Regions from separate parts of the Paenibacillus sp. genome, predicted to be linked through region 2. Evidence: riboswitches for the same ligand, from Rfam matches in the RefSeq annotation. Region 2 holds a riboswitch; the other holds the start of a gene.
What was found. A riboswitch is a leader RNA that binds a small molecule or an ion and turns the genes downstream of it on or off. The one in region 2 is predicted to bind cobalamin.
Positions count from the first base shown of each region.

Region 1: another riboswitch for cobalamin. It lies ahead of VE009_RS07280 (ribonucleoside-diphosphate reductase subunit alpha); the one in region 2 lies ahead of VE009_RS02485 (helical backbone metal receptor).

Region 1 covers NZ_DASQNA010000015.1:29,022-33,230, forward strand. The annotation lists gene VE009_RS07280 (ribonucleoside-diphosphate reductase subunit alpha) at 1-1,750, opposite strand, end outside; cobalamin riboswitch at 1,948-2,146, opposite strand; gene VE009_RS07285 (SMC family ATPase) at 2,201-4,209, opposite strand, start outside.
Region 2 covers NZ_DASQNA010000007.1:308,509-312,717, forward strand. The annotation lists gene VE009_RS02480 (FecCD family ABC transporter permease) at 1-1,008, opposite strand, end outside; gene VE009_RS02485 (helical backbone metal receptor) at 1,011-2,012, opposite strand; cobalamin riboswitch at 2,198-2,395, opposite strand; gene VE009_RS02490 (aminotransferase class I/II-fold pyridoxal phosphate-dependent enzyme) at 2,530-3,705, opposite strand; gene VE009_RS02495 (Lrp/AsnC family transcriptional regulator) at 3,730-4,209, opposite strand, start outside.

The DNA.
Region 1 (4,209 bases), on a different contig from region 2:
CGAACACGCTGTACGCGCCTTTCTCCTTAGCGATCTCGTACGACGCTTTGATCGCGCAGTAGCCGATCCACTCGTACAGCTCGTCGGCGGTCGCGAGATGCTCCTCGGACTCCCACGCGATGCCCGCCTCCGCGAGGAACTGATGGTAGCCGCTCGTGCCGAGGCCGACGGCGCGGTATTTTTTGTTCGTCCGCTCCGCCTGCGGCACCGGGTATTCGTTCAGGTCGATGACGTTGTCCATCATGCGCATCTGCAGCGAGACGACGCGCTCGATGTCCTCCTTCGTTTTCACCCGGCCGAGGTTGAGCGACGACAGGTTGCACACGACGAAGTCGCCGGCTTTCGCTTTCGTCGTAATGATGCCGTCCTCGTGCACCGTTTGGATAAGCTCCGTCGGCGACATGTTCTGCGCGATTTCCGTGCACAGGTTCGAGCAGTAAATCATGCCCGCGTGCTTGTTCGGATTGGCGCGGTTGACCGTGTCGCGGTAGAAGACGAACGGCGTGCCCGTTTCGAAGGCGCTCGCGAGGATGCGCTTCATGATCTCGACGGCCGGCAGCTCGTCGCGGGACAGCGTCGGATGCTCGACGCACGCTTGATAGCGGCGCTCCCACTCTTCGCCCCAGCTATCCTCGAGCGAGAAGCCGAGCTTCGTCCGCACCTCGTGCGGGTCGAACAAATACCACGTGTCCCGGCTTTGGACGCGGCGCATGAACTCGTCCGGGATGCAGACGCCCGGGAAAATGTCGTGCGCCTTCATCCGGTCGTCGCCGTTGTTCGTTTTCAGATTAAGGAAATCGAGAATATCCTTATGCCACACGTCGAGATAAATCGCGACGGCGCCGGATCTGACGCCGAGCTGGTCGACCGCGAGCGCGGTGTTGTTGTAGTTTTTGATCCACGGCACGACGCCGCCCGCGGCGCCTTTGTGACCGCGGATGTCCGAGCCTCGGCTGCGGATTTTGCCGACGTAGATGCCCATGCCGCCGCCGTGCTTCGACACCTGCGCGAAGCTCGCGTTCACGTTGTAGATGCCCCACAGATCGTCCGGCGCCGTGTCGATGAAGCAGCTCGACAGCTGGTGCTTCGGCTTGCGCGCGTTCGCGAGCGTCGGCGTCGCCACCGTCATTTCGAGCTTCGAGAGCGCGTCGTAAAACTGCTTCGCGTAATGGAGGCGTTGCGAAGGCTGCTCGTTGCTCGCAAGATGCATCGCGACGCCCATGAACAGCTCCTGCGGCAGCTCGAGCGTTTCTTTGTCGCGGCCGCGGATGAGGTACCGGTCGGCGAGCGTTTGCAGACCGATGTAGGTGAACAGGAAGTCGCGCTCCGGCTTCAGGTACGCCTGCAGCTCGTCGATTTGCTCTTCGGTGTAGCTTTCAAGGATATAAGCGCCGTACAAATTTTCGCGGGTAAGCCGCTCGATCAGCTTGCGGAAGCTGCCCGGCTCCCCGTAGCCGAACGATTCGTAGCCGCGATGAATGCCGGCTTCTTTGTACAGATCGTAAATGAGGAGCCTGGCGGCGACGTACTGCCAGTCCGGCTCGTCGACGCTCGTTTTCTCGACCGCCGTGCGGATGAGCAGGCGCTGAATTTCTTTCGTCGTCATCCCTTGGCGGAACAGCGGCAGCAGCGCCTGCTCGAGCTCGAGCGGGTCGCAGGACGGGTACGCTTCGCAGGCGAAGTCGATCACTCTTTTCAATTTGGCGAACACGAGCTCTTCGCGTTGTCCGTTGCGTTTTACGATTTCCATAGGGTGGAATGCCTCCTGTGCATATGTAGTAGATTCGCGGATTCGCGAGAAATAAAAAAAAAGCATTGCCTCCTCTGCAGAGAAAGCAATGCGATGATTTGCGCGAAAACTAGCACGAAGGGCGTACGGCTCCGCACACGTCAAGTACGAACGGCGAGCCGCGCCGCGCAAACACCTCCCTATCTCCCGTAGGTTCCACAGTGTTCACGAACGAGGCAGGTCTCCTGGCTTGCGGACTCGAACGCTGCGCAGCGACGCCTTCCCACCCTTCTTAAGGGCAGTGGCTTCTTGCACGCTTGCAGCTCGTCCGTTACAGTGGCGGGACCGCGCCGGCTTCACACCGGTCTTCCCTATTAAGTCCTACTCTCGTAGGACACCCCATTCGCACAATATGTAGTTGTGATAGACGTACTATAATACAAGATATTGAGAGTTGTCAAATCTTGTCGCTCATGTCGTTTCGATCCGGACGCGGCTGCCCGCGCCGAGCGGGTCCGCCGGCGTCACGATCAGCTTGCGCGGCAGGCGCGCTTGCAGCTCCGGCACGTGCGAAATGACGCCGACCGCGAGCCGCTCGAGGTGCAGCTTCTCGAGCGCCGACACGACGTTGTCGAGCAGCTCGGGATCGAGCGTGCCGAATCCTTCGTCGAGGAAGAAAAACTCGAGCGGGTATTTGCCGCTCAGCTGAATTTGCGCCGAAAGGGCGAGCGCGAGGGCGAGCGACGTCAGGAACGTCTCGCCGCCGGACAGCGTCGAAACGGAGCGGCGCAGGCCGCCGTTCGCGTCGTCGCGGATGACGAAGCCGCCGCTCGAGTCGAGCTCGATCGCGTATCGGCCGCGCGTCAGCCGCCCGAGCCGCTCGGAAGCGGCGCGGGTGACGCCGAGCAGCTGCTCCTCGGCGAGAAACTCGACGAACGCGTTGCCGCGGAACACCGTCTGCAGCTTCGCGAGCTGCTGCTGGAGCGCGGCCGCCTCTTCGTACCGCCGCGTCAGGCGCAGCCATTGCTCATGCTTCGCCCGCAGCTCCTCCACGGCGCGCTCCGCTTTGGCACGCTGCGCGAGCGCTTCCTCGCGCAGCGCCTTCGCCTCCAGCAGCCGGCGCTCGGCCTCGGCCCACTGCTCCTCCGTCAGCGTGCGGCCGGCGAGGCGCGCTTCCGCCGCCCCGCGGCGGGCCGACGCCGACGCGAGCTCCTCTTTGTAGGCGGCCGCTTCGCGCGCGAGCGCCTCGCGCCGCTCCGGCGGCAGCGCCGCCGCCCGCACCGCGTCCGCGCCATCGAAGACGCTCGCTTCGAGCGCCTCGGCCCAGCGGCGGTCGGCCCGCTCCCGGGCGTCCGCCGCGGCCTTCACCGCCTCCTCGGCGGCAGCGAGCCGCTTGCCCGCGGCGTCCGCGGCGGCGCGCGCCGCTTCTTCCGCCGCGCGCGCCGCCTGCGCGTCCGCCCGCCAGCGCTCGAGCTCGGCCGCGAGCTTCGCGGACAGCGCGGACGGCGATTCCGCGGCGCCGCCGGTCAGCGCGGCGATGTCCGCGCGCCGCTCCGCGATTCGGCGCTCCGCGGCCGCCGCCTCCGCCTCCAGCGAGGCGAACCGGCGCTCCGCGTCGGCGAGCCCCTGCTGCAGCTTCTCGATGTCCGCTGCGTTGCTCTCGAGGTACGGCTCGCTCTTCGTAAGCCGCTGCTGCAGCTCCTCCGCGTGCCGCTCCTTGCGCTCCAGCGCCGCGAGCGCTTCGGCGAACGTCTCCGCCGGCCACTCCGGGTACGCCTCGCGCCAGCGCAGCGCCGCTTCGGCCGCCGCGCGCTCCGCCTGCTCCGCCTTCGCCTCCGCCGCCTTCGCGACAGAGACGGCGGCGGCGAGCGCCGCCCGCTCGTCCCGCAGCCGGCCGCGCAGCGCCTCGAGCCGCTCCAGCCGCTGCCGCAGCTCCGGCAGGACGGCCGCGAGGCTCGCTGTGACGCGCTCGACGTCCGCGAGCGCCGCGCGGCCTTCCTCCTGTGCCGCGATCAGCCGCGCGGCGGCGCCGTCCCCGCCGGCCGCCGCTTCGGCGTACGCCGACGGCGCGTTCGGCAGCGCCGCGTCGAGGCGAACGAGCGCCTCCTGGACGCGCGCCGCCTCCTTGCGAGCGAGCGCCGCGCCTTCCCGCACCGTCTCGAGCTCGCGCTCAAGGCGCTCGGCTTCGGCGCTCGGCGCCTCCGGCGCGGGCTGCGCCGGCGCGGGATGGTCCGCGGACCCGCACACCGGGCACGGCTCGCCGTCCGCAAGCCGCTCCGCGAGCGCATGCGCCCACGCCCGCCATTCGCCGCCGGCCGCCGCCGTCCGCGCCGCTTGGATCGCGTCGCCGAGCCGCCGCTCCTCGCGCTGCAGCGCCGTTTCGGCGAAGGAAAGCGCGGCGCCGCTCTGCGCCACGGCGTCTCGCACCGCCGCAAGCTGCGCCTCGGCCGAGGCGGCCGCCTCAGCCAGCGCGGCCGCCT
Region 2 (4,209 bases):
AACGAGCAAATACAAGAAGAACGGCGCGCCGAGGAACGCCGTGACGACGCCGAGCGGAATTTCCGTCGGCGAGAGCGCCGTGCGGGCGAGCGTATCGGCCCACACGATGAAGATCGCGCCGCCGATCGCGGACAGCGGCACGATGACGCGATAATCCGGTCCGAACAGCAGCCGGATCATGTGCGGGATGACGAGGCCGACGAAGCCGATGACCCCGGTCACCGACACGGCCGCGGCCGTCATGAGCGTCGACGCCGACAGAACGATCCAGCGGGTCCGTTCGACGCGGACGCCGAGGTGCGCCGCGCTCCGCTCGCCGAGCTCGAACAAATTGAGCGTCCGCGCATACCCGCACAGCACCGCGACGCCGAACAGCATGTACGGCGCCACGAGAGCGGCGTAGCGCCAGCCGCGCAAAGACAAGCTGCCCATCAGCCAAAACACGATCTGATTGATGACGTCGTCCGACAGCGACACCATGAACGACACGAGCGCGCCGAGGAAGGCGCTGACGACGACGCCGGCCAAGATGAGCGTCTCCCGCCGCATCCCGCCGTCCACCCGGGACAGCAGGTAAACGACGCACAGCGTCGCCATGCCGGTGCAGAACGCGACGACGGGCACCGTCCCGAACCCGAAGGCAAACTGCGCGTTCACAAGAATGAGGAACGCCGCGCCGACCGACGCGCCCGAGGCGACGCCGAGCGTGAACGGATCGGCGAGCGGGTTGCGCAGCACGCCTTGAAAGCCCGCGCCGGCGGTCGCGAGCGCCGCTCCGACGACGATGCCGAGCACGATGCGCGGCAGGCGCACCTGCAGCACGATTTGCTCGTGCGCGACGGACCAATCCGGCTGCACGAATTCGCCGAGCCACGGCAGCGCATGCGTCAGGATGCGCCACACCGTGCCGAGCGACAGGCTCGCCGAGCCGACCGAAACGCTTGCGACAACGGACAGAAGGAGGAGCGCAATTCCCGCTCCTCCCCATAAAGTCAGCTTCCGCCGCATAATTATTTCGTAAACTTCTCCGGATAGATCGCCTTCGCCACTTGGACGAGCGCATCCGTAATCCGCGGTCCCGGACGGGAAATCAAGCTGTCGTCGATGCCGATCACCTGACCGCTCGCCATCGCGTCGATTTTATCCCAGCCCGAACGGCCTTTGATGATGTCTTCCAAGCCTTCCACGCCCGCGCCGTACAAGATCACCTGCGGGTTCGCTTCAATGATTTTCTCTTCGCTGATTTCGTACCAGCCTTCTTGATCCGCGACGTTGATCGCGCCCGCTTCGGTCAGCAGCTCGTCCATGAACTCGCCCTTGCCGACCGTCCAGCCCGGAGAAAACTCGATGTACACCTTCTTCTTGTCCGCGTCGGCGATGCCCGCCACCGCATCGGCGACGAGCTGGCGATCCGCTTCCATCTTCGCCGCGACCGCTTCCGCTTCCGCGTTCTTGTTGACGATACGGCCGATTTCGCGCACGTGCGCGATCGCTTCGTCCAGCGTGTTCGTCTCGAACGCATATACCGTCAGGCCGAGCGCCCGCAGCTCTTCGATCGTCTTCGTGCTCATCGTCCAGCCCGCGACGACGAGGTCCGGCTCCAGCTCGAGAATGGCTTCCACGTCCGCCGTCAGACCCCCGACCTTCGGGAGGTTCGCCGTTTCCGCCGGATAGTCGGAATACTTGTCCGTGCCGACGACGCTCGCGCCCGCGCCGACCGCGAACAGCACTTCCGTCTCGCTCGGAGCGATCGACACGATTTTCTCCGGCGCCTTCTCGAACGTCAGCTCCGTGCCCGACGCGTCCGTCACCGTCAGCGGGTACGCCGTCGCCTCGGCCGCCTGCGCCTCTTCCTGCTCGGCAGGCTCCTCCGCCGCCGGAGCTTCCGCCGCCGGCGCTTCCTGCGCCGCAGGCGTCTCTTCCGCGGAAGGAGCCTGCGCTCCGCCGCCGCACGCCGCCGTAAAGACCGCTAGAACTACCGCCAACAACCAAACCAGATAACGCCTCATCATTCCGTCAACCTCTCCTGAAACTGAATTTATGAGAGAGTACTCCGCTTGCATGCTCGCGTGACAAACAAAAAAGCCCCCGTTTCGAAAGAAACGGAGGCGTCAGCGCAACGTGTGCATCAGGGGGTACGCGACCGGCCTTGCCGGGCGCCCTGTACGTCGAGCCGCATCCTTTTCCTCGAAGGATTTGTCAGCTTCGCTCTTAGGCAGGTCTCCTGACTCATGGGTTGCATGACGCGCCTCGCCTTCCCATCCCGGTATGCGGAACAGTGGCCTATCGAGGGCATCCCCATTTACAGTGGCGGGACCGCGCCGGATTCGCACCGGCTTCCCTTTTCACCTTCCCCGCTTCGTCGCGGGTCAGGACCTAAGAACGTCAATCGGGCAATTCAATTGGGTGTTGCTCTTCTCATAAAGACGATTATAGGAAAAATGGACGCGCGTGACAACCCATACTTCGATAACGTTCGACAGCCCCGTCGCGCGGACGGGGCTGCAGGCGTCTTATATTCCGTTCTTTTTACACTCGCCCCGCGGCTTGCAGCGTCGCGACGAAGTTGCCGATGCGCTCGAGCGCCTCCGTCAAATTCGCGACCGACGTCGCGTACGAGCAGCGGAGGAACCCTTCGCCGCCTTTGCCGAACACGTGGCCCGGCACGGCCGCGACTTTCCCTTCGGCGAGCAGCCGCTGCGCGAATTCGTCGGAGCTGAGCCCGGTTTTCGCGATGGACGGGAACGCGTAGAACGCGCCCTGCGGCTCGTGAATGTCGAGGCCGATGTCGCGGAATCCTTTCACGACGAGACGGCGCCGCTGGTTGTACGATTCGATCATCCGCTCCATCTCTTCCATTCCGTTGCGGAGCGCTTCGATCGCGGCGAGCTGACCCATGACCGGCGCGCACATGACCGTGTATTGATGAATCTTCAGCATCGCGCCGATAATGTCCGGATGTCCGCACGCATAGCCCATGCGCCAGCCGGTCATCGCGAACGCCTTCGAGAAGCCGCTCACGAGAATCGTCCGGTCGCGCATGCCCGGCATCGACGCGAAGCTGACGTGCTTCACGCCGTACGACAGCTCGGCGTAAATTTCGTCCGATATGACGATCAGATCGTGCTCTTCTACAAGCTTCGCGATCGGCTCCCAATCCTCGCGCGTCATGACGGCGCCCGTCGGATTGCTCGGGTAGCTCAAAATCAGCACCTTGGAGCGCGGCGTGATCGCGGCGCGCAGCGATTCGGGACGCAGCTTGAATTGATCCTTCGCGAACGTCTCGATGCCGACCGGCACCCCGCCGCCGATCGCCGTAATCGGCGAATACGAGACGTAGGACGGCTCCGGCACGAGCACTTCGTCGCCCGGCGACACGAGCGCCCGCAGCGCGAGGTCGATCGCTTCGCTGCCGCCGACCGTCACTAGCACTTCGTTGCTGGGCTCGTACGTCACGTCGAACCGGTTGTGCAGGTACGACGCGATTTCCTCGCGCAGCTCCGGCAATCCGGCGTTATGCGTGTACGTCGTGCGTCCCTGCTCGAGGCCGTTCACGGCCGCGTCGCGGAACCGCCACGGCGTCACGAAATCGGGCTCCCCGACGCCGAGCGAAATAATGTCTTTGCTGCCGCTGACCAGGTCGAAAAATTTGCGAATCCCGGAAGGCGGAATCGATTTCACGAAAGGAGTCAAATAGCGTTGCATCGTGCGCGCACCTTCTCTCGAATGTTACGGAGACACAACCATTCGATGATCGCCTTCGCGATCCTCGAATATGATGCCGTCCTGTTTGTATTTTTTCAATATAAAAAACGTCTTCGTGGACAATACCCGCTCGAGCGTAGACAACTTGTTCGATACGAACGAGGCGATTTCGCGCAGGCTCTTGCCCTCGATCTCCACCTGCAGGTCGTACGCGCCGCTCATCAGGTACACGCTTTTCACTTCGGGGTACAAATAAATGCGCTCCGCGATCGCGTCGAAGCCGTGTCCGCGCTCCGGCGTAATTTGGACCTCGATGAGCGCCGTCACTTTCTCTTGATCGACCTTCGCCCAGTTGACGACCGTCGCGTATTTCACGATGACGTTATTGTCTTCCATTTCGCGGATCGCTTCCCGCACCGTCTCTTCCTTCACGTCCAGCATCGTAGCGATCAAGGCGGCGTCGCGCCGGGAGTCCTCTTTCAACAGCTCAAGAATTTTCAGTTG